Regions from separate parts of the Candidatus Clostridium stratigraminis genome, predicted to be linked through region 3. Evidence: riboswitches for the same ligand, from Rfam matches in the RefSeq annotation. Region 3 holds a riboswitch; each other region holds the start of a gene.
What was found. A riboswitch is a leader RNA that binds a small molecule or an ion and turns the genes downstream of it on or off. The one in region 3 is predicted to bind lysine.

Region 1: another riboswitch for lysine. It lies ahead of ACJDUG_RS05435 (aspartate kinase); the one in region 3 lies ahead of kal (3-aminobutyryl-CoA ammonia lyase).
Region 2: another riboswitch for lysine. It lies ahead of ACJDUG_RS04620 (transporter substrate-binding domain-containing protein); the one in region 3 lies ahead of kal (3-aminobutyryl-CoA ammonia lyase).

Annotation. Positions count from the first base shown of each region.
Region 1 covers NZ_JBJHZZ010000002.1:241,585-252,954, forward strand. Annotated here, with positions in the region: gene ACJDUG_RS05420 (hypothetical protein) at 1-950, shown strand, start outside; gene ACJDUG_RS05425 (cation diffusion facilitator family transporter) at 1,110-2,294, opposite strand; gene ACJDUG_RS05430 (M18 family aminopeptidase) at 2,508-3,809, shown strand; lysine riboswitch at 3,955-4,125, shown strand; gene ACJDUG_RS05435 (aspartate kinase) at 4,237-5,439, shown strand; gene lysA (diaminopimelate decarboxylase) at 5,460-6,752, shown strand; gene ACJDUG_RS05445 (B12-binding domain-containing radical SAM protein) at 6,968-8,314, shown strand; gene ACJDUG_RS05450 (glycoside hydrolase family 94 protein) at 8,491-11,370, shown strand, end outside.
Region 2 covers NZ_JBJHZZ010000002.1:53,310-64,679, forward strand. Annotated here, with positions in the region: gene ACJDUG_RS04600 (SGNH/GDSL hydrolase family protein) at 1-596, shown strand, start outside; gene ACJDUG_RS04605 (LCP family protein) at 777-1,778, shown strand; gene ACJDUG_RS04610 (FTR1 family iron permease) at 1,960-2,658, shown strand; gene ACJDUG_RS04615 (DUF1540 domain-containing protein) at 2,870-3,232, shown strand; lysine riboswitch at 3,355-3,536, shown strand; gene ACJDUG_RS04620 (transporter substrate-binding domain-containing protein) at 3,704-4,552, shown strand; gene ACJDUG_RS04625 (amino acid ABC transporter permease) at 4,654-5,382, shown strand; gene ACJDUG_RS04630 (amino acid ABC transporter ATP-binding protein) at 5,426-6,154, shown strand; gene ACJDUG_RS04635 (glycerate kinase family protein) at 6,504-7,646, shown strand; gene ACJDUG_RS04640 (hypothetical protein) at 7,750-8,571, opposite strand; gene ACJDUG_RS04645 (HAD family hydrolase) at 8,663-9,325, opposite strand; gene ACJDUG_RS04650 (arylamine N-acetyltransferase family protein) at 9,373-10,152, opposite strand; gene ACJDUG_RS04655 (TetR/AcrR family transcriptional regulator) at 10,516-11,130, shown strand; gene ACJDUG_RS04660 (HlyD family secretion protein) at 11,251-11,370, shown strand, end outside.
Region 3 covers NZ_JBJHZZ010000015.1:31,052-42,421, reverse strand. Annotated here, with positions in the region: gene ACJDUG_RS15275 (protein kinase) at 1-552, opposite strand, end outside; gene ACJDUG_RS15270 (HDIG domain-containing metalloprotein) at 616-1,185, opposite strand; gene ACJDUG_RS15265 (hypothetical protein) at 1,379-1,576, shown strand; gene ACJDUG_RS15260 (amino acid permease) at 1,689-3,068, opposite strand; lysine riboswitch at 3,669-3,848, shown strand; gene kal (3-aminobutyryl-CoA ammonia lyase) at 3,984-4,376, shown strand; gene kce (3-keto-5-aminohexanoate cleavage enzyme) at 4,406-5,230, shown strand; gene atoD (acetate CoA-transferase subunit alpha) at 5,230-5,880, shown strand; gene ACJDUG_RS15240 (3-oxoacid CoA-transferase subunit B) at 6,126-6,773, shown strand; gene kdd (L-erythro-3,5-diaminohexanoate dehydrogenase) at 6,910-7,944, shown strand; gene kamA (lysine 2,3-aminomutase) at 7,971-9,248, shown strand; gene kamB (lysine 5,6-aminomutase reactivase subunit KamB) at 9,467-10,492, shown strand; gene kamC (lysine 5,6-aminomutase reactivase ATPase KamC) at 10,513-11,370, shown strand, end outside.

The DNA of each region.
Region 1 (11,370 bases), on a different contig from region 3:
TATACAAAGAAGGTACCGGTAAAAAAACTTATGTGATTTTCACATTGGCCTTTGGAAAATGGCAGGAGAAGTATCTAAAGGATGCAATTTATAATCCGGAAATTTTAAAAACCGCAAGACTTATAAAGCGTAAGAAGGAATACTATTTATCTATTAATATAGTTAAAAAAGTAGATATTGTAGAAACGGTAAATTATATGGGAATAAGCAGGGGTAATGAAAGCGCTATTAATTATGCGGTAGTTGATTATAAAAGCAGTTTAATTTGTGAAGGTCATGAAGAAATACAAGATAACATTACTGAGGACATGTTAAATAAAATTGCTAATAAATTAGTAAAAGTTGCACTAAAAAATAGATGCCAGGTAATTATGGAAAAGCTTATTGATAGGGGAGATAACTTAACCTTTCAAAATAAACAGGGAAAAAGCTTTATACCCAAAATTAATTGCAGTGATTATAATAAACTGTGTAATATAATGACCTGCAAACTAATGGGCAGCGGACTAAAAAATGTAATAAGGGTTAGTGGGGTCAGCATTTTTTATACTTGCCCATATTGCTATAATAAATCAAAGTCAAATAGATTTTCAAAGGAGATAATGTTATGTACCTCTTGCGGCAGGTCAATTAATATAGATAAAGCAGGAAGTCTAAATTTATCAAGAAGACTATTACAATATAAAAATGAGAAGATTAAGGTTTTAGTGGAAAGTACTAAAAATGGAATTAGATTTATTAATAAAGATTTAAGGCTTGAATATTATCCAACTAATCCCTTTGACTGTTACGATGAATTTATGAAGGTATTAGATGCTCTTATTGAAAACTTTTATATTAATATAAATTTAGAAAAAGAAAGCAAAAACTATAAAAGGAAATTAAGCTTAATTAAAAAAATAGAAGCAAATAAAAACAATTTTCAGCTAATAGATGTAACAAACAGTTAACTAACTTTGTGGTGTCATAGCTGCCGCACCATGTCTAATATAAATAATAATTTATATAAGACTAAAACCTGCAGAGCAGGAATGCACGGCATTAAAGAGCAGCTATCTAAATATTAAAATAATGACAGCCACATGAGTTATTACTTAATTTGCATCAGTCTATAAAACCGTAAATTCCTTGTCAATTGTAATCTTTGCATTATATTGAGGGTAATATTTTTTAACCTCTGTATCTATAGCTTTTTTTAACTTATCTTCAGACTCATTATTTAAACCTCTACTTTGTTCTACCACCAAATCAAATATTAAATTTTTATACTCGCCTTCACCAACCACTCTGAAATCATGCATGGATTTAACCTTTGGAAAGTTTTTAAGAATTTCCTCTAAAAGTTCTTTTGCCTTACTTACTTCCTTGCTTTCAGTATTAATAGGATCCATATGAATTACTAAATAAATATTTAATTCCTTTGAAAGCTCTTTTTCAGCTTTATCTATTATTTCATGAATAGTTACAACTGAAATATCATAAGGTATTTCCGCATGAATTGAAGCCATGCAGCGGCCGGGGCCATAATTATGAATTACTAAATCATGAACACCGCTTATATGATCGTATTTCAAAACCCCACTTTTAATACCTTCTACTAACTCTGGATCAGGAGCTTCTCCAAGTAATGGATTTAAGGTATCCTTTGTAAGTGAAAAACCCGAGTATAGAATAAATAGAGCTACAAGCACTCCAAGATAACTATCTATAGGAAAAGAAATCCACCTTGAAAGTAAAAGGGATATGGCAGTTATACTTGAAACTATAACATCAGCTAAGGCATCAAAGGAAGAAGCTTTTAATGCCTTAGAACTAATGGAATTTGCAATAAACTTATTAAAACTGCTGAGCCAGATTTTAACTATTACAGAAGCTAAGATTAATATAAAAGGTATAAATAAAAAATGAATTTTTACAGGATGTAATATTCTATTAAAGGATTCTTTTATAAATTGAAATCCTACAAGCATTATTAAAAAGGAAACTGCTAGTGCAGATAAGTATTCTATTCTGCCGTGACCAAAGGGATGTTCTTCATCAGCTGGCTTATTAGATAGCTTAAAGCCAACTATGGTTATAATTGATGAGGCTGTATCTGTTAAATTATTAAAGGAATCAGCCGTAATTGCTATACTGTGAGTTGCTAGTCCTACGAAAAACTTTACTAAAAACAAAAGAGCATTTAAAGTTATACCAACTATCCCACCTAAGTATCCATAGGCACTTCTTACCTTTTCATTTTTTATATTATTACTATCCTTAATGAATTTTGAAACTAGAAATTTTGAAAACATAGTATGCACTCCTGTTCAAGCATATTAAACAAACTTCACTATTTACATTGTTACTTTTAACGTTTTAATATAGTATATTATACCAAAGATGAAAACAAATTTATTAAATGGGTAGAAAAAATATATATTTATTTGTTATACTTTTAATATAATTTGCGATAAAAGCTAACATTATGTAATAACAAGTCTAGAAAATACATAGGGGGAATAAAAATGGAGCAGGAACTAAAACTTGCAGAAGAGTTAATTGATTTTATTTATGAAAGTCCATCTGCCTTTCATGCTGCCTTAAGTGTAAAGAATAACTTATTAGAAAAAGGTTTTACAGAATTGAAAGAAGAAGAGGCTTGGAAGCTTAATAAAGGCGGAAAATATTTTACAACTAAAAATGACTCCGCAATTATTGCCTTTGTTGTTGGAAAAGGAAACATTGAAGTAAATGGCTTTAAATTGATCGGAGCCCATACAGATTCACCTAGCTTTAGAATTAAGCCAAGGCCGGAAATAGTATCTGAAAATAATTATGTTAAGCTTAATACTGAAATATATGGTGGGCCCATATTAAGTACTTGGTTTGATAGGCCACTTTCAGCTGCTGGAAGAGTTATTTTAAAAGGTAAAAACATACTTAATCCTGAAACAAGGCTTATTAATATAAACAGACCTATATTAATAATACCTAATTTAGCTATACACATGAACAGAAATATAAATAAGGGTTATGAGATAAATGGCCAAAAGGATACTCTTCCACTTCTATCAATGATAAGTGAAGGCTTTGAGAAGAACAATTATCTATTAAGTGTAATAGCAAATGAGTTAAAGGTAGATATTAAGGACATATTAGACTTTGATTTATACCTTTATGAATTTGAAAAAGGTAAAGTTATAGGTTTAAACAATGAATTTATATCCTGCTCCAGATTGGATGATTTAGCTATGGTCCATGCAGGCATAAAAGCAATCACAAATGTAGAAGCTTCGGAAGCTACCAATGTTATGATAGCCTTTGACAACGAAGAAGTAGGAAGTCACACTAAACAGGGAGCTGATTCTGAGGTGCTTTCCAATATTCTAGAAAGAATAGTTCTTTCATTAGGTGGGAACAGAGAGAGTTTTTTCAGAGCTATTTCAAAAAGCTTTATGATATCTGCAGACTTAGCACATGCACTTCATCCAAACAGCGAAGAAAAGGCGGATCCTGTTAATAGACCGATAATAAACAAGGGACCAGTAATAAAACTAGCAGCAAACCAAAGCTATACTACTGACAGCAACACTGCAGCAGTTTATGAGCAAATCTGCTTGAAAGTTGGTGTTCCGGTACAGAGATTTGTTAATCGATCTGATTCACCAGGAGGCTCTACCATAGGCCCAATTACTTCCACACATCTTGCGATTCGCTCAGTAGATATGGGTACTCCAATTCTTGCAATGCACTCTGTAAGGGAGCTTGGTGGAGTAATGGACCACAGCTATGCTATAAAATCTTTTGAAGAATTCTATAGAATTTAAAAATGCAACATGTGGCACGAGGAAGTTTCTCGTGCCACATTTGCTAAAATAATGCTAATCATTAAGTATTTTCTATTTGCATTTTACAAGTTAATATGTTAAAGTACAATTTAAGATTATTAATTTAAATTACAATTAAATATCTACCTAGGGTAGAGGTGCCGTAACTATTAGTAACCATTCGGAGCGGGTACGCCAAAATGCATGGTAAAAGGAGTTATGGCCGAAGGAAGTATATTGACAGGTATGTTTCCTGGCAATGCATAAAATATATGTATTGCTGTCACTATGAAAATAGTGGAGAGCTACAAGGTACACAGAGTTGTAAAATACTATTGTATTTAATGCAGCAAGGGTGTTCCTTTGCTGCATTTATTTTTTTATCCAGCAAAAAACTATTGCATAAAGATTCAAAGGAGGACAAAATATGAGGGTTGTGGTTCAAAAATATGGCGGAAGTTCAGTAGGAACAATTGAAAAAATAAAGCAGGTTGCAAGCAGCATTATAAAGCGCAAGGAAAAAGGAGACAGCCTTGTTGTTGTAGTATCTGCAATGGGAGATACTACTGATGAGCTTATAGCATTAGCAAAGAAAATAACAGATAATCCTGACAAAAGGGAGTTAGATGCACTGCTATCAACTGGAGAGATGATTTCTTCATCCCTTCTTGCAATGACACTTAAGGATTTAGGTTATGATGCTGTAAGTTACACTGCCTATCAAATTGGCTTAAAAACGATTGGAAATTATGGTAAGTCCTTAATAGATGATATTGATGGAAGTAAAATTCGAAACAGTTTAAAGGAAGATAAAATAATAATTGTAGCTGGTTTTCAGGGTGTAAATGAAGAAGGAGATATTACTACCTTAGGAAGAGGGGGCTCTGATACCACAGCTGTTGCTATAGCAGTTAAGTTAAATGGAATCTGCGAAATATATACTGATGTTGATGGAATATACAGCGTTGATCCTAGAAAATATAGCAAAGCAAATAAAATAAAAGAAATCGATTATGAGGAAATGCTTGAACTTGCGAGCCTTGGTGCTCAGGTAATGCATTCAAGATCAGTGGAACTTGGCCAAAAATATGGTGTGCCAATTTATGTAGGGCTAAGTAACAGTGATATTAAAGGAACAGTAATTAAGGAGGTATATAATAAAATGAATATGGAAGGAAAAGCAGTAACTGGCCTAGCTACGAGTGATGATGATGTAGCAATAACTATTGAAAATATTAGCTATGATATAAATGTATTATCAAACCTCTTTGAAGGATTAGCAAGCAGAAAAATAAACATCGACATGATAAGTCAGACTTCCCCAATAAATGAAAGAGTGAATATTTCCTTTACAGTTCCAAAAGAGGATTTGAAGGAAAGCATGGAAGTGGTGGGGATTTATGCCAAAAAAGATTGTATTAGTATAGATGAAGATATTACAAAGTTTTCTATGGTGGGAATTGGTATGAAAACTACTTCAGGAGTTGCTGCGAAGATGTTCAAGCTTTTTAGCAAGAATAACATTAAGGTAAAGATGATAACTACCTCAGAAATTAGAATTACCTGTGCTATTAAACAAGAAGACAAGCTTAAAGCAATAAATATTGTTGCAGAAGAATTCAATTTATAAATATTTTAAGGAGGTACCCAATGCAGTTTTTTGGAAATGTTAAAATAGAAAATAATGAGTTAGTTATAGGAGGGGTAAGTACAGTAAAACTAGCTAAAGAATATGGTACCCCACTTTATGTTATTGATGAAGCCTTCGTTAGAACTAAATGTAAAAGATACCTCAGTGCTTTTAAGGCATTAGAAGCTGGAAATAGAGTTGCCTATGCTGGAAAAGCTTTTTTAACCTTAGCTATGTGCAAGTTAATAAAGGAAGAAGGTCTTTGTCTTGACGTGGTTTCAGGCGGTGAACTATATACAGCAATTAAAAGTGGTTTTCCCATTGAAAAAGTATATTTCCATGGAAATAATAAAACCCTAGAAGAAATAGAATTTGGCATAAAAAATGGAGTTGGAAAGTTTGTAGTAGATAACTATTTTGAAATTGAAAAGATAAATGAAATTGCTAAGTCAGATAATAAAATACAAAAGATATTATTGAGGATAACTCCAGGTATAGAAGCCCACACCCATGACTATATAAAAACAGGGCAGATAGACTCAAAATTTGGATTCTCCATTTTAAATAATGATACTTTAGATGCTGTAAAAAGGGCCATTGAGCTGCCTAATATAGAACTTATTGGACTTCACTCGCATATTGGGTCGCAGATTTTTGATATTGAGCCCTATGAGGACGAAGTAGTGATTATGTTAAAGCTTATTTCTGATATAAAAGAAAAGCTTCATTATGAGATACAAGAATTAGATTTGGGGGGCGGCTTTGGTATTCATTATAGAGAAGGGGATAAACCTAAGAGTATAGAAGATTTTTGCTCCTCCATTATCAATAAAGCAGAGATAACTGCAAAAACTTTAAATATTAACCTGCCCAGTCTCACTATTGAGCCTGGTAGATCAATAATTGGAAAAGCTGGAACTACCCTTTACACCATAGGTTCCATAAAAGAAATAGAAGACATAAGAAAATATGTTGCAGTAGATGGTGGAATGACAGATAACATTAGGCCTGCACTATATAAGGCTGAGTACGAGTGTTTGCTTGCAAATAGAGCTGAAGATAGCACTAAAGAAAGGGTTACTATTTCAGGAAAATGCTGTGAATCAGGAGATATACTATTAAGTGATGTTAGTTTACCTAAAGTAGAAAGTGGAGATATTTTAGCAGTTTTGTCAACTGGTGCTTATGGGTATTCCATGTCCAGCAATTATAATAAAATACCAAAGGCTGCTGTAGTATTTGTTAATGAAAAGGAAACTCGGCTTGTTTGCAGAAGACAAACCTATGAAGACTTGATAAGTAATGAGATATAATAAACGTAAAAATTAAGAAATAATTACAATTCAGCTCCAGTCATTATTATACATTGACTGGAGCTTTTAATCGATAAAAATTTATTGATAAACGATAACAATTATGTTATTCTATACTCATACAACACTTATATCCCATAGCGGATTAAGATGCCCCAACATTCCGAAAAAAGACAAGTCAAATGCTGAATAATGTTTATTGGAGGAGATAATCTATGAAGATAAAATTAATTCAACCGGAAATGGTGCCAAGGCCTATGGATACAAAGCTAAAAACAAGAATGGCGCCTTCTTTAGCATTACTCACAATAGCAAACCTTACGCCAAAAGAGCATGAAGTAATTATTCAAAATGAAAATGTTGAAAAGATAGATTTTGATGAACCTGTAGATTTGATAGCAATTACCGTCACTGTGGATGTAATGAATAGAGCAGAGGAAATATCCAAGGAGTTCCAAAAACGTGGAGTAACAGTAATTGCTGGAGGTATACATATTACAGCAGATCCAGAGGGGGTTCTGAATAGCTTTGACGCAATATGTGTAGGAATGGCTGAGAGAGTATGGACAAAAATCCTTAAGGATAAAGAAAATAATGATCTTAAGAAGATATATTATGATATGGAGAATATTATTGGGAAAGAAATGATAGCGCCAGCTTACGACATTATTGATAATAAAAAGTATTTATATACTAACATAATTAGTACAAGTAGGGGATGTCCTTTTAAATGTGATTTCTGTTATAATAGCTGCAAAAATGTACTTGAAACTTGTATTAACAGGCCTATAGATGATGTAATAAAAGACATTAATGCACTAAAAACAAGGCACATAATGTTTATTGATGATAATTTTATTGGAAATCCCAAATGGACAAAAAAATTATTAGAGGAAATAAAACCTCTTAAACTTAAGTGGAATGCAGCGGTTACTTCTAATATATTGGAAATGCATGAATTATTAGATGATATGAAGGAGGCAGGTTGTCAAAGCTTATTTATAGGTTTTGAAAGTATAAATAGTAAGTCATTAGATAGTGTCCATAAAGTGCAAAATAGTGTGAATAGATATGAGAAACTTGTTGATGAAATCCACAAAAGAGGAATAATGATAAATGCAAGTTTTGTTTTCGGATTAGATGAAGATGATGTCTCTGTTTTTAAGAGTACATTAGATTGGATAGTCAAAAATAAGATAGAAACAGTAACCTCACATATCCTTACCCCCTACCCTGGTACAAAGCTATACTCATCATTAATAGAGGAAAATAGAATTGTAGATTACAACTTATCTAATTATAATACTGCCCATGTGGTGTATAAACCCAAGAATATAACAGCAGAAGAATTATATAATGGCTATTTATGGATATATAAAGAAGTGTACACTTTGAAAAATATAATGAAAAGGCTACCAGAATCTAAAAAACAATGGATTCCATTTTTAGCATTTAATTTATTTTATAGAAAGTTTGGAAAGCTTACTGAATTAATATGCAATATAGTTTCTTTTAGAAATATAGGGAGTTTTTTTAGATGGTTTGCTTATAGTATAAAGTAGGTAGCTGTATTATTATTTCTATTTATAAATTAGGTCTCTTTATAATCGGAACTTAAGTAACGGGCTTCACTAAGAATATTATTTCTGATTTTACAAAAATCTATTATGCTCCTTCATATTTTTTATTTTTATCGGGTATACTAAGTTTTGCATTAAAAAAGTTAGGAGCTGATGGAATGTTCTATGTTTATACAACAGCAGTAATATTCATAGGGTTGTTTATACTATATATATTAATTAGAAACAGAGATATAGATGAACACAACTTGATGGAAGACGTTCCAACCATTAGTATTAATAAAGAAGAATTAGAAAAACACGCTTTAGAGATATCTCAGTATTATTCTGATGTGTCTAAGAAATCTAATTGCAAAAGAAAGCTTATTAAAAGTTTAGATAGAAGCTATGAACAGATAATTAAGGCATATGAAAATATAGATAAACAGGTAAAAAGTAATAATGAGATAGTTCCTGCTGCTGAGTGGATGCTTGATAATCTTTACTTAATAGAAAAAGAATATAAGGATATTAAGCATAGTATGCCCGTGTCTTATTATAAAGGGCTTCCTATTATTAAGAGAGGTATTATGAAGGGGTATCCCAGGGCCTATCATATTGCTGTGGAACTAATTTCTCATTCTGACGGTAGGCTGGACGAAGATACTATTGAAGGTTTTATTAATGCCTATCAGAAAAATACTATTTTACTTATGGGTGAGCTATGGGCTCTTCCCATTATGATTAGAATTGCTCTAATTCAAAATATAAGTAAAATATCAGAAAATATTATTTATACCGAAGAAGAAAAATTAAAGGGCGAAATACTAGCTGACAGACTTATTACTGCAATTAACTCCGGAAAATTAGAAGATGAACTAAAAAAACTGGAGGAAAGAGAAATAAGCTTTAATTCCCATTTAACTGAAAGCTTTATTAAGGTTTTAAGGAATAATGGAGTGGATAATTCAGATATATACAGCTGGCTGGATAAAAGGCTTGAAGTTAAGGAAACTACTGCAGAAAAAATCATAAATATTGAGCATCAAAAGCAGGCACATTTTCAAATCTCTATGGGAAATTCAATAACAAGCATCAGAGAAGTTGGAGCTCTCAATTGGTGGGAAATTTTTGAAAGACTTTCCTTTGTTGAAAAGGAACTCAGAAAGGATCCTTTAGGAATATATGAAAATATGGATTTTGAATCTAGGGATAACTACAGACATAGAGTGGAGAAAATAGCTAAACACTCAAACAATTCAGAGGCTTATGTAGCAAAAAAGGCTATGGAATGTTCAGAAGAGCCTGAGATTAAAGAGGATTATGCAAGGCATGTTGGCTATTATATTATAGATGAGGGCATAGAGGATTTAAAAAAATTAATTAATTATAAGGACTGGTGCTTTGGAAGCTTAGGCAGGACTATTAAGAAAAAGAAAATTAATTTTTACATTGGAAATATAGTTATTAGCACAGTATTATTATGTTTTCTTGTTATTTTAATAGGAGATTATGAATTTAAGTTACCTATTGAAAACTGGCGCTTTGCTGCAGCATTTTTTGCTGTATTAATACCCTGCAGCGAAATAGTAATATCAATATTTAATTGGAGCATAAATCATCTAACAACTCCAAAATTTGTACCAAAGCTTGATTTCAAGGATGGCATTCCTGACAGCAGCAGAACAGTAGTAGTTATTCCTACTCTGCTCAGCAGCGTAAAAAGGGTAAATGAGCTTATAGAAGATATGGAAGTCTATTACCTTGCAAATCATGAGAAAAATCTATACTTTGCATTACTAGGAGATTTTAAAGATAGTTCTCGTCAACATGAGGAAAATGATAATGAAATAAATGAAGCAGCATTAAAGTCAATAAATGAATTAAACAAAAAATACTCTGGAGAAAATGGTGATATCTTTTATTTCTTTAATAGGTTTAGACAATTTAATGAAAAAGAGGGGATTTGGCTTGGTTATGAAAGAAAACGCGGTAAGCTTATGGAGTTTAATGCGCTTTTAAGAGGTGATAATACAACAAGCTATAATGTTATAAGCGGAGATATAAATGAACTTTTAAAGGTTAAGTATGTTATTACCTTAGATGCTGATACTCAGTTATCTATAGATACTGCCAAAAGACTTATTGGAGCTATGAGCCATGTATTAAACAGGCCTTACATTGATTATGATAAGAAACGCATACTTCGAGGAAACGGGCTAATGCAGCCAAGAATAAGTGTAGGCACTTTAGCTGCTAATAAGACTATGTTTTCAAAGGTTTTTTCCGGAGAAACCGGTATTGATATTTATACAACTGCTGTTTCAGATGTTTATCAAGACTTATTTGGAGAAGGAATCTTCACTGGAAAAGGTATATATGATGTAGATATATTTAATTTTATGTTAAAGGATGAGGTTCCTGACAATACAGTTTTAAGTCATGATTTACTGGAAGGATCTTATGTGAGAGCGGCACTTGTAACAGACATAGAACTTATGGATGGTTATCCTGCTTTCTACAATTCAAGCTCTATGAGGCTTCACAGATGGGTTAGGGGAGACTGGCAAATCTTAAGCTGGATAACGAAGAAATCTCCACTCGATTTGCTTTCAAGGTGGAAGATTGTTGATAATTTAAGGCGAAGCTTGCTTGCACCTTCAATTATCATTTTAATTATTTTATCCTTTACAATCTTGCCAAAAGGAGAGACTTGGAATATTGTTGCTTTTTTAGCTGTGCTATGCCCCATACTATTTGATGTTTCAGAATCAGTAGTTTCTCCAATAAAGGGAATAAGTCTCTCTGGAAGAGTAAATACAGGAAAGCTTGCCATTGAACAAGTGTTTTTGATTTTTTGTTTTTTGCCTTATCAGGCTTATTTAATGCTTGATGCTATTATTAGAACCCTTTATAGGTTGTTAATCAGCAAGAAGAAGTTATTAGAATGGCAAACTGCAGCTGATGTGGAGGCTAAACTTGGGAAAAAAGTGGATAATTTTATTAAGGCAATGTGGCCAGGAAGCTTTATTGCAATTATTATAGAAATTTTGGCTTTT
Region 2 (11,370 bases), on a different contig from region 3:
ACAGATGGAAAAATAAAAATTGGTATACCCTTGGTGATGGAATGTCTGCAGCAAATAATTATCAATTAAAGGTAAAAGCTATGACTGGCATGGCTATGGTAACAAATGATGCAGCTGCCAATAGAGTTATGAAGAATTTAACTTCAAATATATCAGCAGAAAAATTGAAGGATATAGATCTTATAACTGTTCTTGCAGGTACAAATGACTATGCTTATAATACACCCCTTGGAACAATTGAGGATAAGGATACTCAAGCTACCTTCTATGGAAACGTTAAAAAGGTTATAAATGAAATATTGAAGGTAAAACCGGATGCTAATATAGTATTCATTACTCCATTAAAAAGAGGGGCTTTCATGAATGAACCGGTATATCCAAATTCAAATGCTGCAGGCTATAAAATGGAGGATTATGTGCAAGGTATTAAAGCTGTTTGCAGCACCTATAATATATTAGTCTTGGATGCCTTTAATAAAAGCGGCATAACAGAAGATAACCTAAAGCTGTATACCATAGATAATTTAAGTTTAAATGAAAAGGGTTATCAAAAGCTTGGTCAGGTTATTGCTGATTATATTAAGACTATAAAATAATGCTTATATATTAATTATTTAATACATATAAATTTAAAGAATATAAGCTATCTAAAAATAATAATAATCAAGCTATAAAGTTAATAGTGTGTTTAAAATTACAGTGGTGTGCATAACTTAGAATTAAGTAATGTAAACTTATAATTTTTAGTATAAATTTGATATACAAGGAGTAATAGAATGAAGAAAAATGGAAAAAGAAAAAAGATAATTATAGCAGTTATTATAGTCTTTGCAGCCTTAATTGCAGGAATAGGCATCTATTCATATTCACTCTTAAATAAAATTAAGAGTGCAGAGCTTCAAAAGGATAATAATTCCCTTGGAATTAAAGAAGAGGCAGTACAGCAGATTCAAAAGGAAGATCCTAAGCAGGAAGTTGTAAACATCGCTTTATTTGGCTTAGATAGAAGATCAAAGGATGAAGCCAGCCGTTCTGATTCAATTATAGTAGCTTCTATTGACTATAATCATAATAAAATTAAGCTCTCCTCCATTATGAGAGATACCTACGTAAACGTACCGGGTCATGGAATGACTAAAATAACCCATGCCTATGCCTACGGGGGACCGCAGCTGGCAATTAAGACCTTAAATGAGAACTTTAATCTTAATATAAAGGATTATGTTACCGTGGATTTCTTTAGCCTGGAAAAAATAATTGATATCCTAGGCGGAGTTACTATTGATGTGAGAAATGAGGAGCTGCCCTACATAAACAGCTACATGAAGGAAGTTACTAATATTGAAAAAGAAAAAGTAACTCCTCTAACTTCCTCAGGAAGTATTAATTTAAATGGATTACAGGCTGTGGCCTACAGCAGAATAAGATATATAGGAAATGATTTTGAAAGAACGGAAAGGCAGAGGAAGGTTCTGACTCAAATGCTTACTAAAGTACAGGAGGCAGGAATAACAAAATATCCAAGTCTAGTTTCCACAATCTTGCCTTATGTTGAAACAAGTATTTCAAAAGGTGAAATAGTTTCCCTTGGTGCAGGTATTTTATCCAAAGGAATGAAGACCATAGACCAGGAGAGATTCCCTGCAGATGGCAATTGGAAGAACTTAATGATAAATAATGTATATTATTTAGGGACTGATATAAAGCTCACAACTGATCAGCTCCACAAATATATTTATGAGGATATTAAGCCAAATTCAGGCGCAGTTACAAAATAACCAGTACTTTTGCAGCAATCAGCTCATGTAACATATTTATATTACAGCTTATTCTTATATAAAAATGAATGATAATTAACAAATAATTATTAAAAAGGAAAGCTTATGCTTTCTTTTTTTGTCACCTAAATAATACCTCCTGATTATAATGTATCAAGTAAATATAAAGGGGGGATGTAAGATGATGAACGTAAGTATAATTACTTTAAGAGAGTGCATTGAAATGCTCATAGTTTTAACAGCACTAACTACCTATATTGTTAAGCTAGACAAAAGAGAACTTACCAAGTATATATATTCTGGTGTTCTTGGTGGCCTTGCTGTAAGCTTTCTTGCAAGTTTTTTCCTATATAGTCAAACTGCATACTTAAGCGGATATACAAAAGAGCTCTTTAATGGTTCGTTAATGCTTTTTCTCTCTGCCATTGTTGTGTATTTTATTATATGGATGAGAAGGCAGAAGAAAAATTATAATTTACCAATTGAAGAAAGATATAATATTAAACTTACAGGACTAGGTTTATTCATATTTTCCTTTTTAACAGTATTTAGAGAAACTCTTGAGATAATAATTTTTATTATTCCTCTTATGACAGAGGGCACTTTAGCTATAATTATAGGTGCCTTAATAGGTTTTGCAATGTCCTTACTAGTCATGCTCCTGTTCTATAAGACAAGCATAAAGTTAAGTATGGGCCTCCTATTTGATCTTATTTCAATACTCATGATATATGTAGGTGCAAGCATGTTTGGAGAAGGCATAAGCCTTATATTTCCTAGTGGAGGGGCACAGTTACAACAAGTAGGAATGCTTGCTTATGGAGTTCCAGCCATGTTTATATTTATTAAAATCATAATTAAGGATTATATTAAAAAGTAGTATATTTTATCTAATAATTGGTAAAAATAAAAGAATGCATAATAGTGCAACTGATTCATTTTATTACTTGGCAGCTTAAGCTGCTATTTTTTTTTGCTAATCCAGAAGATTTAATTTTCTTTAAAAAATATTCAACAAGCAATTATAATGGAATAAAATTTTCATTATTGTGTAAAATATGGTTAACAATATTGAGAAAGGTGGTTTTTTTATGAATGGTGACTTGAGCTGCAGTGCTCTTAGCTGTGTGCATAATATGAGTGGACTTTGCTCAGCAAACCAAATTCATGTTGTAGGAAGCAGCGCTCACAGCAGTGCTCAAACAATGTGCAATACCTTTGCTGAAAAGGGTATTAAGAATGCTTTTACTCATCTTACTAATATGAATTTTGGCGGTGAAGTTAAGCAGTTGTTTACCAATACCTCAATTGAAATGAGTCCTATAATTAAATGTGATGCTCTTAACTGCAACTATAATGATAATAGAGCTTGTTCAGCTCCACACGTACAGGTTCATGGGCCAGATGCTAGTTCCATTGAAGGAACCCAATGTGAGACATTTGTAAAATATTAAAAAAATTTTATAAAAAATTTAGTTGTAAACAGTTACATTTACAATATTATACAACTAGATGTTGACATATTTAATTAATTGTTATAAAGTAAATATAACAATTAAATAAGACCTCACTTTTACGGTGGGGTAGAGGCGCGGTGCTTATTAGTCCTTAGCGGAGCTTGAGAAACATTGAAACTAGGGAGAAGGATTCATCGCCGAAGCTTATAATATTCTCTATATTATTTGCTGGGTCTGCAGTTAAGAGCTGCAGGACTGTCTCAATAGACTACCCGGTTTATTGAGTTGTGCTATCTCATTTGGGAAATGTAGGGGTTTAGGAGCAAGTGTGCACATTGCGGCCTGAGGTTACCTCAGGTCTTTTTTTGTTCAAAAAAAGACTGAAATGAGAAATTAAAAAATCCAAATGAAAGATTAGCCTTTTTTAACTGCAAAAGCAGAAAATATAATAAAAAGGAGATATGTAAAATGAAAAGAAAATTTTGGTCATTAATGGCAATGTCACTATCAGCAGTATTAGTTTTAGGAGGTTGCGGGACAAGCAATGCCTCAAAGGATACAAAGGCACAGGCAGCAAATGATGCTGGAACCTTTAGAATTGGACTCGAATGTGGATACGCACCCTTTAACTGGACGCAATCAGACAGTTCAAATGGTGCAGTTAAAATAGATGGCAGCGCAGAATATGCGGGGGGCTATGATATTGAGATAGCTAAGAAAATAGCAGATGGACTTGGGAAAAAATTAGTGGTAGTTAAAACTGAATGGGATGGTCTTGTACCAGCCTTGACTTCAGGTAAAATAGATGCAATTATTGCAGGTATGTCACCAACAGAAAAACGTAAAGAGACAATAGATTTCACAAATAACTACTATAAATCAGATTTAGTTATGGTAGTTAAAAAAGGCGGAAAGTATGACAACGCTGCATCAATTCAGGATTTCAGCGGAGCAAAGGTAACTGCTCAATTAAATACCTTCCATTATTCAGTAATAGATCAAATAAAGGGTGTTCAAAAGCAGCCTGCCATGGATAACTTCCCGGCAATGAGAGTTGCACTACAAGCAGGTATGATTGACGGCTATGTTTCAGAACGTCCAGAAGGGGTTAGTGCTTCTGCAGTAAACTCAGCTTTTAAAATGGTAGAGTTCAAAGACGGCTTTGTTACTTCACCAGACGATACAGCAATTGCTGTAGGTGTTGCTAAGGGCAGTGATTTAACTGAAAAGATTAATAAAATTTTAGCCACTATACCTGTTGATCAGCAAAAATCCATTATGGATAGTGCTATTAAGAATCAGCCAGCAGCAAAATAAATAATATAAAAATTATTAAGACATTATAGAGGGGGCTTGGCTTAAATTAGATTTTAGATTGGACAAGCTACCCGGCACAGATAAAGCAGGAGTGATTAAAAATGAGTTTTCAATGGGTATTAAAAATTATTACAGATAACTGGCCAATGTTCCTTCGAGGAGCGGGCATGACACTTTTTATTTCAATGATTGGTACTATTTTAGGTTTTTTTATTGGTCTTATAATAGGTGTTGTACGGACTATACCAATGCCTGAAAGAGGTATAAAGAAGATATTTCTTAAAATTATAAATTCTGTTCTTTTTATATATATAGAATTATTCCGTGGAACCCCAATGATTGTACAAGCTATGGTAATCTACTATGGTTCTGCTCTAGCTTTCGGAGTAGATATGAACAGGTTAACAGCAGCAATTTTTATTGTTTCAATTAATACAGGTGCCTACATGTCTGAAATTATACGCGGAGGTATTGTTTCAATCGATAAAGGACAAACTGAGGCAGCACAGGCTATTGGTATGACCCATCTTCAAACTATGGTTAATATTGTACTGCCTCAGGCAATCCGCAATATCCTACCGGCAATGGGTAATGAATTTGTAATTAATATAAAAGATACATCAGTACTTAACGTAATTTCTGTAACAGAGCTCTATTTCCAAACTAAATCAATTTCAGGAAATAATTTTAGATACTTTGAATCCTTTTTCGTTGCATGTATTCTTTATTTTATAATGACCTTTACAGTAACAAGAATTTTACGTTTTATAGAGAAGAAAATAGATGGACCAGAAAATTACACTATGTATGCTAATCAGATGCAGGTATAGGAAATGTATTTATAAAAATAAAAATTGCAAGGAGATTAGGAAAATGGAAAATGTAATTGAGGTTCAGCATTTAAATAAATCCTTTGGAACTCATGAAGTACTAAAGGACATAGATTTCTCAGTAAAAAAAGGAGAAGTAGTATGCATTATAGGTTCTTCTGGCTCAGGAAAATCAACACTTCTTCGCTGCATTAATCTTTTAGAGAAACCAACCGGCGGAGAAATTATCTACAGCGGAGAAGATATTTTAGATGATAAGCATAATATATATAAGTATCGTACAAAGCTAGGTATGGTATTTCAGCAGTTTAATTTATTTGACAATCATAATGTTCTGCATAATTGTATTGTTGGACAAATAAAGGTACTGAAGCGCTCAAAGGAAGAAGCTAAAAAGGTAGCCTTAAAGTATTTAAGGGTTGTAGGCATGGAGCAGTATGTTAATGCCAAGCCAAAGCAGCTATCTGGGGGGCAGAAGCAGCGTGTAGCAATTGCTAGAGCACTTTCAATGGAGCCCGATGTTATTCTTTTTGATGAACCAACCTCAGCACTGGATCCTGAAATGGTTGGCGAAGTTCTAAAGGTTATGAAGGAACTAGCTCAAAGCGGTCTTACAATGCTTGTAGTTACTCATGAAATGAGCTTTGCAAGAGAAGTATCAGACCGTGTTGTATTCATGGATAAAGGTGTTATAGCAGAAGAGGGAACTCCGGAGCAAATCTTTACCAATCCTAAAGTAGAGCGTACAAAAGAGTTTTTAAAAATAATTTAATGGCATTCGCATAAGAATTACTTATTTAAAATTTAAATGGTATTTATATGAGTTATTACTTATTGTGTAAAAGATATATAAAGTGATTTTTGAAGGAGCAGCTAAATGCAGCAGGAGAAACGTCCCCCTGCCGCGTTTAGCCGTTCTTTTTTTAGCTTGCCGCATTTTAAAATTTCTGAAAGGATAGGAAGCTGAAATGCATTAAGAAATATTTCCTAAATAAAAAAACAGCTATATTAATTAGAATCATAGACTAATCAAAATATCTGGGAGCTAAAGGTATTGCTTTTTTAGCAGGGAAATGGGAAACTGAACATATATTCAATTGAATGAAAGGCAGGTGGATTGGATGAAGGTAGTTATTGCAATTGACTCTTTAAAGGGCAGTCTTACATCAGTTGAAGCTGGTAATGCTATTAAAGAGGGAATCTTGAATGTAACTGATGCAGACGTTATTGTTAAACCATTAGCTGATGGCGGAGAAGGAACCACTGAGGCATTAGTTGAAGGCCTTGGCGGAGAAATGGTTAGCATTTGTGTTATGGGGCCTCAAAGGGGTAAAATAAAGGCTTCCTATGGATATATTAGTGAATCAGCTACGGCAATTATTGAAATGGCAGCAGCTTCAGGGATTATATTAGTTGGAACAGAAAAAAATCCTATGGAAGCAACAACCTATGGGGTGGGAGAAATGATTAAAGATGCCATAGTGAGGGGGTGCAGGAATTTCATTATTGGTATTGGAGGAAGTGCTACTAATGATGGCGGTATTGGGATGCTCACAGCCTTAGGCTTTGAATTTCACGATAAAAATGGTAATAAATTAGGGTTTGGAGCAAAGGATTTAGGTAAGATTTCTGCAATTTCCACTGAAAATATTATGACTGAGCTTTCTAAATGTAATTTTAAAATAGCCTGCGATGTAATTAATCCTTTGTGCGGGGCCAACGGAGCCACCTATATTTATGGCCCTCAAAAGGGCGTAACCGAGGAGATAAAAGAAAAATTGGATAAGGATATGGCTCATTATGCGCTGGTAACAAAAGAGCATTTTAAGAGTGATTATTCTGAGACTCCCGGAGCTGGAGCAGCAGGTGGTCTTGGATTTGCCTTCTTAAGCTATTTAAATAGTGAGCTGCAGCCGGGAATTGAATTAGTTTTAAGTGCGGTAAAATTAGAAGAATGTATTAAAGAGGCTGATTATGTAATTACAGGAGAAGGATGCCTGGATGAGCAGACAGCAATGGGGAAGGCTCCAGTGGGAATAGCAAGGTTAGCTAAAAAATATGGCAAAATTGTTATTGCCTTGGCTGGCAGTGTTACTGAAGATGCAGTCAAATGCAATGAAAAGGGTATAGATGCATATTTCTCAATTTTAACAAAAGCTATTTCACTGCAGGAAGCCATGGATCACGAAACTGCAAGGAAGAATGTGGTTAAGACCACAGAACAAATTTTTCGGCTCATAAAAGCTGTAAGGGCATCCGTATGAGTTATTACTTATTAAAATTAAAAGGCCGCCTTTTGTGTCCTATTAAGTAATATGCAACTTTGCTGCTACCTGTAATAGTTCTATTAATGATATTTGTAGATGCCTATGGATTTGCAGAAAGTTCTGTTTCAATATTCTTTTGAGAAAATTCATACCAAGTTGCATTCTTTTTCTCAGATTGTTCCTTAGAGAAAGAATCAAAGGATTCTTTTGTAACTAGCTTATTATTAACTAAGTATGTTATGGTTAAGTTTGCACCATTTTGACTTGACTTACTGTATCCTAGCATGTCAGTTTTAGGGGCATTTGGCTCAAAGCTTAATTTTCCCCAACCATTATCTGCTGCACTGTTTGAGAAATGAAACGTTCCATCTGCTTTTAGTTCTTCTAAACCCCTGTATACAATAAGGTATCCATGAACTACACTATTCATATAATGCAAGATTTCATAAAACTGTGGCTCACCACCTACTGACAATTCAAGAACAACTTCAGGCTTATTGTCGCCGTCCATGTCTAGTACCGTAAAGTGTGTTACCTTGAAGATGGTTCCATAAATTTCTTTATTAGATAAAAAATCATTTAAATATAAACTTTTTTTATTGTCTGTGCTAAAAAATTCAGCCTTATTTTGTAATACTGCTTTATATGCTTCCAAGGTGAAATTATTAGTTAAAACCTGATTATTTGTATTCTTATTTTTGTCATTTGAAGAACTAGAAGAAGGACTTGGTGGAACACTGCTGTTAGGTATGTTGTTACTATTTGTACTACTTATATTACTGTTACTATTTGTAGTACTCGCACTATTTACATTACTAGAACTACTCGTACTACTGATATTACCTAAATTACTATTAGAGCATCCAGAAATTGAAACACCTAATAGAAACACAAGAAGCATACTTATAATTTTGACTTTCATTCAAATCACTCCTGTTAAATCCAAATTACCATTTGTTTATTTTATAATACAGCAGTTTACAATAGTTTACGATAAAGAAATTAAGATGTTACTAATTTGAAGATAATATAAACTTCTTAAATGTTTCTACTGTTGAAAAATAGTAGTCTGAGTTATTTCTCATGTACTCTTCTATTTCAGGAATTATGTGAGACCATCCTGCTGCTGCAAAGGTTACATTACAGCTTCTTGACATATCTAATCCTGGTTTCAGATCATCTAAAACTAATATTTCATCTGCATTTAAATTAAATCTTCTCATAATTTCTATAATTGGGTATGGATTTGGTTTTCTCTGGTACTCTTCTAAGTCCCAGCCAAATATTAAATCCGGACTTAAATCACAATGTAAACTGTAGTCTCTTAATATTTGTTCACTTTCTGAATGTGATACAACACATATTATTCCGCCTAATTTTTTATATTCTTTTATTAGTTCAGTAAAACCTGGATAAAAGTCACGGGATTTTTCTTTTGTATAGCTTTTCCATACTTTGTATTGGTATTCTTGCTCCTCTTTGCTGAATTTTAGTACATCCTTACACAACTCAGAAAATCCGGGACTAAAACAATATGAGACAAATTCTTCAAGACTCAAGGGATTCATATTAGGTCTTAATTTTTTTAGGGCATTTATAAAGGATGGGTAATGGATGTCAGGTGTGCTTTTAACTACTGTATCATCATGGTCTAAAATTAAGCAGCGGTATTTCAATTTAATTTCCCCCTTAACTACGTTAAACAAATTCTTATCTAATTTTACTAATCATTTATTTTTATTTTAAAATATTTTTCAAGAGTGTCATCAATTTCTTCTTTATTTTTTAACTCCACTTTTTTTATTACTTTTGCATTTTCATAAAATTTTAAAGTGTCGTCTACAAGTGTAATATTAGATGTATCAGTAAAAATAGATATCTTTTTATAACCAGTAAAAAGCGATTGTGGATGTTTTTCACAGAAGAAAGAAGGCATAACATAATCAATATCCTGTTGAGGTTCTTCTGTAAAGCCATAAATTCTTTTCCAGCTCTTATTTTTCTCCTTCTGCCAAAGAGTATGTCCATAAAAGTCATCTTGCTCAAATTTATATTCACTTACACCATCATTTTGTATTAATCCATCTATGAATTTCAGTGCAGTCCTAGGGGATTCATTTCTCACACCCACATCGCATATATAGATACCATCGTTAGTTGTTACCTTAAGTATTCGATGACTTCGCATCTTAATAGTAGTGTCATCATTGGCAAAACGCCCTGCCAAATTTGTAACATTAAATCCAAGGCTTTTTAACAAATTGCTATATAATCCGTTTAACTCAAAGCAATAGCCCCCCCTAGGCTTTAATATCATTTTTGTAAATAAGTCTTCTGAATTAAGAGACAGCGGAACTTGGTTTAAAATATCCAAGTTTTCATATGGAATATTTTTTAAATGAGCAATTTGTAATTGTTCAAGTGTTTTTCCGTTCAATTCAATCTTCTTATTGTACCCAATTTTATGTAAGTAGATATTGATTTGCTCTTCAGTATATAACATAATTGATGTTCTCCTTAATTATATTTTAAATATTTAATGACGTATATTTTGATTTTAAATCATTACAATAGGTAAGGTGTAAATCTATTGTAACACAACTAACAATAATATTACTTCTAATAAAAAGAAATCAAGTTAGATACAATAATTCAGAAAATAAAAATATCCTTTTATAAATTATAGATTGAAAATAAAAAAGTTCTCTGTTTAAGAATTGACTACTCTAAATAATGGATTTATAATAAAAGTGAGTAATCACTCATTTACTAAAGCGTATATATTCATGCTGAAATAAGTCTTGAAATATTAGATGTAATCAGCTAATCATTAAATTATTAACATAAATAAAAGGAGCGTGATAACTTGACCCGAGGAAACAGAGAAGAGGAAATACTTGAGGCGGCAGTTAAGATATTCTCCGACAAGGGCTACAGCGCTGCAACCACAAGTGAAATTGCAAAGGAAGCTGGAGTTGCTGAAGGAACTATATTTAGATATTTTAAAACAAAAAAGGATATTCTAACTAAGGTAATGGTAAAGATGGTTACTGTTATGGGTGAAAGAATAATGTCCAAAAGACTTACAGAAATCTTTGAAAACAACAAGCATCTAAACGAAAGGGAACTGCTTAAATACCTTTTAAAGGATAGGCTTGCTATTGCCCTAAAGTATTTTGACATGGTTAAGGTTGTTTTAACGGAAATACAATACCATGAGGACTTAAAAGAGGCTTTTATAAATAATATTATTATGAAGGGCAAGGATATTTTGTCACTTTATTTTGAAGAAGGAATTAAAAAGGGTATTTTTAAAAATATAGACATAAATATTGCTATAAGATCCCTACTTGGAATGATGGGAATGTTTATTGTACAAAAACAATTTATGCCTGAACTAATTACAATTGATGATGATAAGCAGCTGGATACCATGCTGGATATATTTTTATATGGTATTTCAAATAAAATTAATGAGTAGATTGATTTTGCCTGTTAGTGATTAATGAAGCAAGTTTATGGAGGCCTGTCCAAGTGGAACAATTCTTTTGTCTATCTAATTACATAAAAAACAAAGAAATTCATAAAGGGGGAATTAACGGTGAAAAAAATATTAACATTATTAATGACCTGCACAATTTTAGCAGCTATTACAGGCTGCACAGCAAAACAAACTGAGGATATCAATAAATATACAGCTACAGTTGAGGCTGAAAGTGTA
Region 3 (11,370 bases):
CATAATTTTATGTGCCCATTTTTTATAAAGTCTAGGCTCATCTTTTTTTAAAACTTCCATAAATAGGTCTAAGACACCTAACTTAAAAAGTCCCTTTGAAAGGTGCCTTGGGAAATTTCGTTCTTTAGTATAAAATTTTTGAGGATCTATCATAATAGGTTTGTTATCAGGTGTAATAAAAACGTCCTTACATCTTACATCAATCTTAGTGAATCTAAGTCTTTCAAATTCCTTAAGCATTTCTATTATATCACGTGTAAGTTTTTCATTTAGGCCATTTTTCTTTATGTAATTTTTTAGAGGTATTCCATCAACAAAATCTCTAATCATGTAGTTGCCGCCTACCTCATACAAACGAGGGAAATATTTATTTCCATTTACCTTTTTTAAAATGGAGGTCTCACTTAAAAAGTCCTTCATAACGAAGCATACTTTAATAACCTTATTATCAGGAAGCAAGTAAACAGCTCCATTATGACCCCTTCCAAGAAATTTGCAATCAAAAAGGTTTATATCTGAATATTTATAATTAAATTTGCTGTTTTTTCCCATTCCTACACCAAAAATATTGCTTTATATAATATATGAATGGATATAGTGAATTGTTCCACTAAGTTATACTGTTCCTTTTAGACCAATTTCTTCTGCAACACCTTGCATTGCCTTAATGGTTTCCTCCATTATATAGTCAAGGTTCATTTGAAGCTTCTTAGCCCCTTCTTCTATAAGCTCTCTATTTACACCAGCAGCAAAACTCTTCTGCTTCCACTTCTTCTTAACAGATTTAAGCTCCATATCTAAAATGCTTTTGCTTGGACGCATAAGTGCAGTGGCTGTTATTAATCCTGTAAGCTCATCTATGGTGTATAAAACCATTTCCATTTTCTCTATAGGTTCTGTGTCAATGCAAATTCCATAGCCATGGCTTTGAATAGCATGAATATAATCCTCCGGCCAGTGTCTTTCTCTTAAGAGTTCTCCAGCCTTAACACAGTGTTCTTCTGGATACATTTCATAATCTATATCATGGAGAAGACCTACGATTTTCCACTTGTTAACATCAGATTCACCTAGAAGCCCAGCAAAATGCCCCATAACAGCTTCCACTGAAAGGGCATGCTTTATTAGACTGTCACTTTTATTAAATTCTTTTAGAAGAGTATATGCTTCTTCTCTAGTTTTCATAAAAAATACCTTCTTTCGTAATATTAATTATATTATTTACATATTAGTAATATAAAGATAAGGTGTCAAGCATTAAAGAATATTTGCAATATTCAAATAAGTGTTGAAATAGTTGCAAATTAAATATACAATTAATATAAAGATTATACGGACAAGTTATAATATGATTACATTTATAAAGTGGGTGTTAAGGGTGATTAAACAGATTTTAAAATCTAGATTTTTAGTATTTGGGTTATTGATAGGCTTTGTATCAGTAAGTATAGCTAATATTATCACTAGTAAAAGTGCTATATGGGCTCATAACAGATTGCCTTGGTGGATGTTTATCCTACCTCCAATAGCTTTATATGTGGGCTATAAGGCATTTATCTATAAAGGTAAAAAATAGCTAGCTGCTATTATAAAGTATGTGTTCATATATCACTACGCTAAAAAGTCACGGATACTTATATTTTCAAATAAAAAAATCAGCATTTTAGAATGCTGATTTTTTTTATTTGCTATTTTACATCATTTAAAGAACTATGCTTGAAGCCATAAACAAAGTATAGAAGTGAGCCGCCAGCTAGCCAGATTATAAATCTTAACCAGGTAACTGGAGGTAAGCTTACTATAAAGTATAGACAAAGAAGCACAGTAATAATAGGTGTAACAGGTACCCAAGGACATCTGAACTTTCTTTCAATATTTGGCATAGTCTTTCTTAATATTATAACGCCAACTGAAACTAGTATGAATGCGAAAAGTGTACCAATATTACATAATTCTATTAATACGTTTAATGGGAATAATCCAGCTAATACTGCACATATTATACCGGTAATCCAAGTACAAATATGTGGAGTTTTATGGTTAGTATGCAGTTTAGCAAAAACTGGCGGAAGAAGTCCATCTCTTGACATAACCATAAATATTCTAATTTGTCCGTAAAGTGTAACTAGTAATGTAGAAATCATACCTATAATAGCACCTGTAGCAACTAAGGCACCGCCCCAATTAATACCTATGCTTCTAAGGGCAGCTGGAAGAGCATCTGTAATATCTATACTCTTGAAAGGAACTATACCACAAAGAACAAATGCTATAGCTACATAAAGGACTATAACAACACCTAAGCATATAACAAGTCCTAATGGAACGTCCCTCTTTGGATTTACGGTTTCCTCTGCAGCTGTTGAAACTGCATCAAAGCCGATATAAGAGAAGAATATAAGTGCAGCACCTTGCATAATACCTCTCCAGCCAAATGGTGCAAATGGGTGGAAGTTTGTAAGGTTAATATGTGTTGAACCAAGGAATATAAATAGTAAAATTACTATTATTTTAACCCCTACTATAATATTGTTAACATTGGCACTTTCTTTAATACCAATATAAAGTATCCAAGTTACCAATAAAGTAATAAGAATTGCAGGAATGTCTGCAATACCACCATTTAATGTAGAAGTTGTTATTGAAGTAGGTAATGTAACTCCATAATTTGCTAGTAGTGCAACAAGGGTGCTTGACCAACCTGAAGCAACAGTACTAGCCGAAACAACATATTCAAGCATTAAATCCCAACCGATAACCCATGCAATAAATTCCCCAAAAGCAACATAAGAATAAGAATAAGTACTACCTGCAACAGGAAACATAGTAGCAAGCTCTGAGTAGGTTAGTGCACAAAAACCACTTACAAGTGCAGCAAGAATAAATGAAATAATTACAGCTGGACCTGCAGCTTGAGCAGCGGAACCTGTAGCAACAAAGATTCCTGTACCAACAACTGAACCAATACCTAAAGCAGCTAGGTCAATAGCCCTTAATTTTTTCTTAAGTCCCGAATGTTCCCCCTCATCCTCCATCATGTCCGCGGTTTTCTTTCTAAAAAGATCCATAGCTTGTCCTCCTTAATATTTTGTTTTATAACAACACATAACATAATTCCCCATAATAATTATGTGCTTATTATACAATGAAAATAAAAATAGTCTATATGCTGGCTAAAGGATACTATCTTTAGTAGATTTTAATTATTATATTATATTTAATTATATTAATAATTAAAGAAAACTATGAATAAAACAATGTTATAAAAGCTCAAAAGATATAGATATATAGAGTAAATAGAATATTTCTTGTAGTAAAGCAATAAAGGATTTTAAAAACTTGTTGTCAATTAAATGAATTTTCAGAAATATATAAATATATTATATAAAATTATTTTTACCAAGGGAAGTACTTTTTTTAAAAAATTTAATGTAGTATGAGGAGGTTCTTTATGTAATATTATGGTAGAAGAGACGTCACTATACTACACATTAAGACCAAGAGAATATTTTCACAAATAATAATTATTCATCTTACTAGATTATATAAATAAAATTATTCATTAAATAGAATATTCCCTTTTTAGTGAAATATTAAAATTTTCAATAAATAATATTGACAGTAAAATTTCGCAGGAATATAATAAAATTAACAATTGAATAATTAGGTACATAAATAGAGGAGCAAGTAAACGTTTAATCTTTAGGTGTTAAGAAGAAGAACCTTCAAAACTAAAGATGAAGGATTTACCTGCCGAAAGGGTATTTTAGTTCTTTAGCTTACCCTTGGGGATAATAGGTACGCTTTTATCCTTGCCGTGAATAATTTCATGGAGCGCTATTTACGTGATGGAAGATTGATTTTCATTGCATAGATGGCACTATTTAAAGGCCTTAGGTTTTAAAAGCAAGCACTGAAAATCTTCAGTGCTTTTTTATGTTTAAAAATTAACAATATTTTACAAACAGGTTGGAGGGTTAGTTATGAAGGCTTTAATTAGAATGAGAATGAGCACCCATGATGCTCATTATGGCGGCAATCTTGTTGATGGAGCAAGAATGCTTAATCTATTTGGAGATGTTGCCACAGAGCTATTAATAAGGAATGACGGGGATGAAGGCTTATTTAGAGCTTATGACAGCGTAGAGTTTTTGGCACCAGTTTATGCAGGAGACTATATTGAAGCAGTAGGAGAAATTGTTGAGTGCGGAAATACTTCCAGAAAGATGATATTTGAAGCTAGAAAAGTTATAGTACCATTGCCGCATATTAACGACTCTGCTGCTGAAATATTGGAGGAGCCTATTATAGTCTGCAGAGCAAGCGGAACCTGTGTTGTTCCGAAAAACAAACAGAGAAAATTAGTTAGAGATTAAAAGTATTAACATTTAAATGGGGGAGTTTTATGGAAAAGTTGATTATTACGGCAGCTATATGCGGGGCTGAGGTTACTAAGGAACACAATCCAAGTGTACCTTATACAGTAGAGGAAATAGGAAGAGAAGCAGAGGCAGCCTATAAGGCAGGAGCTAGCATTATCCACCTTCATGTAAGGAATGATGACGGCACACCAACTCAAGATAGGGAAAGATTTAGACTTTGTATCGAAGAAATAAAGAGAAGATGTCCAGATGTTATTATACAGCCTTCAACCGGCGGTGCAGTTGGAATGAGTATTGAAGAAAGACTTCAGCCAGTGGACTTACTGCCAGAGATGGCTACCTTAGATTGCGGTACCTGTAATTTTGGGGGAGATGACATATTTGTAAATACTGAAAACATGATTAAAGCCTTTGGGGAAAGGATGATATCACTTGGCATTAAGCCGGAAGTTGAGGTATTTGATAAAGGCATGATTGATATGGCCATAAGGCTTAATAAAAAAGGATTTATTAAAGCTCCAATGCATTTCAATTTTGTTTTAGGAGTCAATGGGGGCATAAGTGCATCTCCAAGAGATTTTACTTTTATGATGGGAAGTATCCCAGAAGGAAGCACCTTTACTGTATCAGGAATAGGAAGAAATGAGTTTCCCATGGCTGCACTTTCAATAATTTCTGGGGGCCATGTTAGAGTTGGATTTGAGGACAACGTTTACATTTCCAAAGGAATGCCTGCTAAATCTAATGGGGAATTAGTTGAAAAGGTAGTAAGACTAGCAAAGGAACTTGGAAGAGAAGTAGCCACTCCAAAAGAGGCAAGAGAGATTTTGGGATTGGGGATGAAGTAATGAATAAGTTAGTAAAACCAGAAGATTTAATACCTCTTTTTAAAGATGGAATGACAGTTATGATAGGAGGCTTTTTAGGCTGTGGTACTCCCCATAAAATAATTGATAAGCTTATTGAAGCAAATATTAAAGACCTTATTATAATTGCAAATGACACTAGCTTTGTAGATAAGGGTATTGGAAGGCTTGTTGTAAATAGACAGGTTAAAAAAGTAATTGCTTCCCATATTGGTACAAATTCTGAAACAGGAAGACTTATGAATGAAGGTCTTATGGAAGTGGAGCTTGTACCACAAGGAACCTTAATTGAAAGAATCAGGGCAGGCGGATCAGGCTTAGGTGGAGTATTAACGCCTACAGGTATTGGAACAATTGTTGAGGAAGGCAAGCAAAAGGTAACTATTGAAGGAAAAGAATATTTAATCGAGCTTCCATTAAGAGCTGATCTTTCAATTATCAGAGGAACTATAGTTGATGAATTTGGTAATACCTTCTACAAGGGAACAACTAGAAACTTCAATCCATTAATAGCCATGGCAGCAGACAAGGTAGTAGTTGAAACAGAAAAGTTAGTAAAGGTGGGGGAACTTAATCCCGATTATGTTATAACTCCAGGGGTGCTTATAGACTACATTATAGAAGGAATTTAGTTTTAGAATTTACCATGAACCCGCATAAATGCAGTAAATATTTAAATATTTATATTTTTATCTATTTATATATTTGAATATTTACATATTTAAATAACTAGGTTTAAATTTACCCTTGAAGGAATCACTAGGGACGGTTCCTTATGATTTCACAGGGAATCGCCCCTTAAGATTTGCATAGAATCATTAGGGACCGTCCCTTAGGATTTAAAAAATAGGAGGTGAACAATTTGGTAGATAGTAAAATGGCGAAGGAAGTAATTGCAAAAAGGGTTGCACAGGAGCTTAAGGATGGACAGCTTGTTAACCTAGGAATTGGCCTTCCAACTCTAGTTGCAAATTATATTCCAGAAGGCATGCATATCACTTTTCAATCAGAAAACGGCATGGTAGGAATGGGACCTGCCGCTGCAGTTGGTGATGAAGATATGGATATTACAAATGCAGGAGGACAATATGTAACAATTCTTCCTCATGGTGCATTCTTTGACAGTGCAACCTCCTTTGCGCTTATAAGGGGAGGTCATGTAGATGCTACTGTTCTTGGAGCATTAGAAGTGGATGAGGAAGGTAACCTTGCTAACTGGATAATTCCGGGGAAGATGGTTCCAGGCATGGGTGGTGCCATGGATTTAGTTACAGGAGCTAAAAGAGTAATAGTTGCTATGCAGCACACAGGAAAAGGGGAACCCAAAATACTTAAAAAATGCAGACTTCCTCTTACAGCAAAGGCTGAGGTGGACTTAATTGTTACTGAATTATGTGTTATTGAAGTAACAAAGGAAGGTCTAGTCCTAAGAGAAATTCATAAAGATACAACTATAGATGAAGTTAAATCACTTACGGAAGCAGCATTAATTATTCCTGAGGAAGTAAAAATTATGAATGTTTAGCTGCTTTACTGAATTCACATTTATGATCTTTTCTAAATGAGGAATGAAGGCTTAAGAAACATGATTTATAAATAACATTAATAAATAAATATCAAATAAAAAATTAAAAATTTTAAATTAACGGGGGTTTTTATTCATGAAAAAGGGATGTAAATTTGGAACACACAGAGTTATGGAGCCACAAGGAGTATTGCCACAAGCAGCACTAAGGATTAACAACGATATGGAAATCTACAGCAATGAAATGCTTATAGATGTTCAAGCTCTTAATATCGATTCAGCTAGCTTTACTCAATTAGAACAGGAAGCTAATGGAGATTCAGAAAAAATCAAAGCTAAGATACTAGAGATAGTAGGTCAAAGAGGAAAGATGCAAAATCCTGTAACAGGTTCAGGTGGAATGCTTATAGGAACAATAGCTCAAATAGGAGAAGATTTAAAGGACAGAGACTTAAAGGTTGGAGATAAAATAGCTTCCTTAGTTTCCTTATCCTTAACTCCATTAAAAATAGAAGAAATCATTGATATTAAGCAGGATATTGACAGAGTTGAAGTTAAAGCTAAGGCTATATTATTTGAAAGTGGAATTTATGCAAAGCTTCCAAATGATATGACTGAAAACCTTGCACTAGCTGCACTAGACGTAGCAGGAGCACCAGCACAGGCAGCAAAATTAGTTAGACCAGGGCAAAGTGTTTTAGTGCTAGGTGCACATGGAAAATCAGGTATGCTTTGCTGCTACGAAGCGATGAAGAGAGTTGGACCTACAGGAAAAGTTATAGGCTTAGTTAGAAAAGAATCACAGGCTAAAGACTTAATGGAGTGGGGACTTTGTCATGAGGTTATAATTGGAGATGCTCAAAAACCAGTTGATGTATTAAATAAGACACTTGAAGCTAATAAGGGAAAAGAAGTTGATATCTCAATAAGCTGCGTAAATATACCAAACACTGAAATGTCCTGCATTCTTCCAGTAAAGGATGATGGAACAGTTTACTTCTTCTCTATGGCAACTAGCTTTACAAAGGCAGCACTTGGAGCTGAAGGAGTAGGCAAGGATGTCAATATGATAATTGGAAACGGCTATACAAAGGATCATGCAGAAATTACATTAGCAGAACTTAGAGAAAGTGAAACCTTAAGAAAAATATTTGAAAAGTTATATATTTAATAAATAAGGGGTATGGGGGAAATAAAATGAAAGTGAATAGAAGGTTCGAACTCTTTAAAGAAGCTTCTGACGAGCAGTGGAATGACTGGAAATGGCAGGTTAGAAATAGAATTGAAACTCTTGAAGACCTTAAAAAATATCTTCCTTTAACAGTAGAAGAGGAAGAAGGTATTAAGAAATGTCTAGAAAGCTTTAGAATGGCCATAACACCTTACTATTTATCACTTATTGATGTAAATGATCCAAATGACCCAATAAGAAAACAAGCAATACCTACAGCATTTGAAACCTATAGATCAGAGGCTGATTTGGTTGACCCACTTCATGAAGACGCAGATTCACCAGTACCTGGACTTACTCATAGATATCCAGATAGAGCATTACTCTTAGTTACAGATCAGTGCTCCATGTACTGCAGACACTGTACTAGAAGAAGATTTGCAGGCCATCATGATAGTTCACTTCCAATGACACAAGTTGATAATGCCATTGATTATATTGCAAAAACTCCAGTTATTAGAGATGTATTAATATCAGGAGGAGACCCATTACTACTTTCAGATGAAAAGCTTGAATATATTATTTCAAAATTAAGAGCAATACCTCATGTGGAAATAGTACGACTTGGTTCAAGAACTCCAGTAGTTATGCCTCAAAGAATAACTGAAGACTTAGTTAACATGCTTAAGAAATATCATCCAATTTGGCTAAATACACACTTTAACCATCCAAATGAAATAACAGAAGATGCTAAGAGAGCTTGCGAGCTTTTATCTAATGCAGGTATTCCTCTTGGAAATCAATCTGTACTTTTACGAGGAGTTAATGACTGCATGCATGTTATGAAAAAACTAGTAAATGAGCTAGTTAAAATAAGAGTTAGACCATATTATATCTATCAATGCGATTTATCCTTAGGCTTAACTCACTTTAGAACACCAGTAGCTAAGGGAATAGAAATCATCGAAGGCTTAAGAGGACATACCTCAGGCTTCTGCATTCCAACCTTTGTAGTAGATGCACCTGGTGGTGGAGGAAAGATTCCTGTAATGCCAAATTATATAATTTCTCAAGGCTATGATAAGGTTATTTTAAGAAACTTTGAAGGAGTTATTACTACCTATGAAGAGCCTTCAGATTATACTCCAGGCTGCAACTGTGAGGTATGCAGAGGAGAAACTAAGGTTACTAAGGTAGGAGTTGCAGGACTATTAAATAATCAGCAAATGGCACTTGAACCAGAAGGCTTAGAGCGAAAGAAGAGAACAAAACATCTTCATGAACAGGACATTGTAACTGTTTAAATATTTAGACGTGGAACTCTCTTAAGTGGTAGAAGCACTCGTAGGAATAACTGTTCAGACTAAACTACTAAAATGCTTAAGAAAAAATACAAACTGAAGGATACTGAAATCACTGAATTAATAGGGTAAGGATTAAATCCCTTCAGCAATTTCAGTTTCTTCAGTGTATTCCGCCTCATATAGTTTTAAAAAGATTATAGATCTAAGTGGGGGATATCATGGGGAAGATTGATATATTAGATAGAATAAAAAACTACCACACAATATCTATAATTGGAATGGACAAAAATGTGGGAAAAACCACAGCTTTAAACTATATTTTAGATAAGACCAGGAACAATATAACCCTTGGTCTTACCTCTATCGGACGAGATGGGGAAGAGGAAGATAGAGTAACTGAAACAAAGAAGCCCAAAATATATATAAAAAGGGACACTTATCTAGCAACTTCTAAACAGTGTTTATTTAATGGGGATATTACAAAGGAAATATTAGAAACTACCAATATAAATACTCCTATGGGAGAAGTGATAATAGCAAAAGCCTTAAGTGATGGTTTTGTTGAGCTTGGGGGACCTTCTATCAATGCCTATATGAAGCAAATTTGTGATAGGCTTAAGACCTACGGATGTGAAAAAATAATTGTGGATGGGGCATTAAGCAGAAAGACCACAGCTTCACCGTCAGTAACAGAGGCTGCTATCCTTTCAACTGGAGCATCCCTAAATAAAAGTATGAGCAAGGTAGTAGAAAAAACAGCACATGCTGTTAGTCTTCTATCCATTGCTGCAGAAGAAAGCAAAGCAATTATAAATATAGTAGAAAAGGAGCTTTCTAAAGCAAGGATAGGAATTGTATACAAGGATTTGAGAATAAGAGATTTAAAGGCGCAAACATCACTAGAAGGTGCAAAGGAAATAGTAGATAACCTAGGTGATGGTGTAAGCCATGTTTTAATTAGAGGGGTAGTAACGGATAAATTAATAGAAGACATAATAAAATCTACAGATAAGTATAAGGGGATTACTTTTCTAGTAGAGGACGGAACGAAACTTTTTATAAATAAGGATACTCTCTATAGGCTTCTAAAACTCGGGGGGGTTATTAAGTCTTTAGAGAGTATCAATTTAACATGTTTGACCTGTAATCCAAAATCGCCATTTGGGTATGAATTTAATAAGGACTTATTTCTTGAAACTTTACAAAAAAATATTGCTTTACCTGTGTTTGATTTAATGGGATAACTTGAAGGTTAAAAAGCTTTATGTGCATATTAGGAATACAGGAGGGGATTAAGGTTAAATTTTTAGATAGCGAACAGAGAAAACAAGTTGGGTTTTCTTTTATAATAGATAATTTAGAAATAATGACGGCCTTTGGAATAGAAGAAAAGAAAAATATAAGACCCTTTAAAAGCTCAGAAGAAAACAAATTAAGGGATGAATTTAACAACATTGAAATCATGCGTAACGCTCTTAGAAAAAATGAAAAGGCCATAGGAGAAATAGAGAGAGTATTTTGCAGAGTAAAAGACCTTAGAAACACAGTAAAAAGATGCAGTGAAAATATTACCTTAGATGATGTAGAGCTTTATGAAATAAAGTATTTTTCCATTTTAATGGAGGAATTAATAGAAGCCTATAAATCACTAAAGGTGAATATTAAAACTATAAAATTTACAAGCTTAAATGAAGTGCTTAGAATTTTAGATCCAGAAGGGAAGAAAATACCTACCTTTTATATATATGATAGCTATTCTGAAATACTTAAAAATATAAGAGCTGAAAAAAGAAAATTAGAGGAACTAATATATAAGGAAAATAATGAAGAAAAAATTAAGTTACTAAAGGAAGAAAGGCTTAATACTGTACTTTTAGAGGAGGCCGAAGAACTTAGAATCAGAAGGCAGCTTACTGAAAGTCTTTCTGGTTATGCTTTAATATTAATGGAAAATATAAAATCCATAGGTAAATTAGATTTTCTAATGTCAAAAGCTAAGCTTACAGTAAAATATAATGCAGTAAAGCCAGAAATAAAAGATTCAATGGGAATAAGCTTTAAAGACATGATAAATCCTGAGGTTACAGAGCATCTGGCAAGGAAAAATAAGATTTTTACTCCC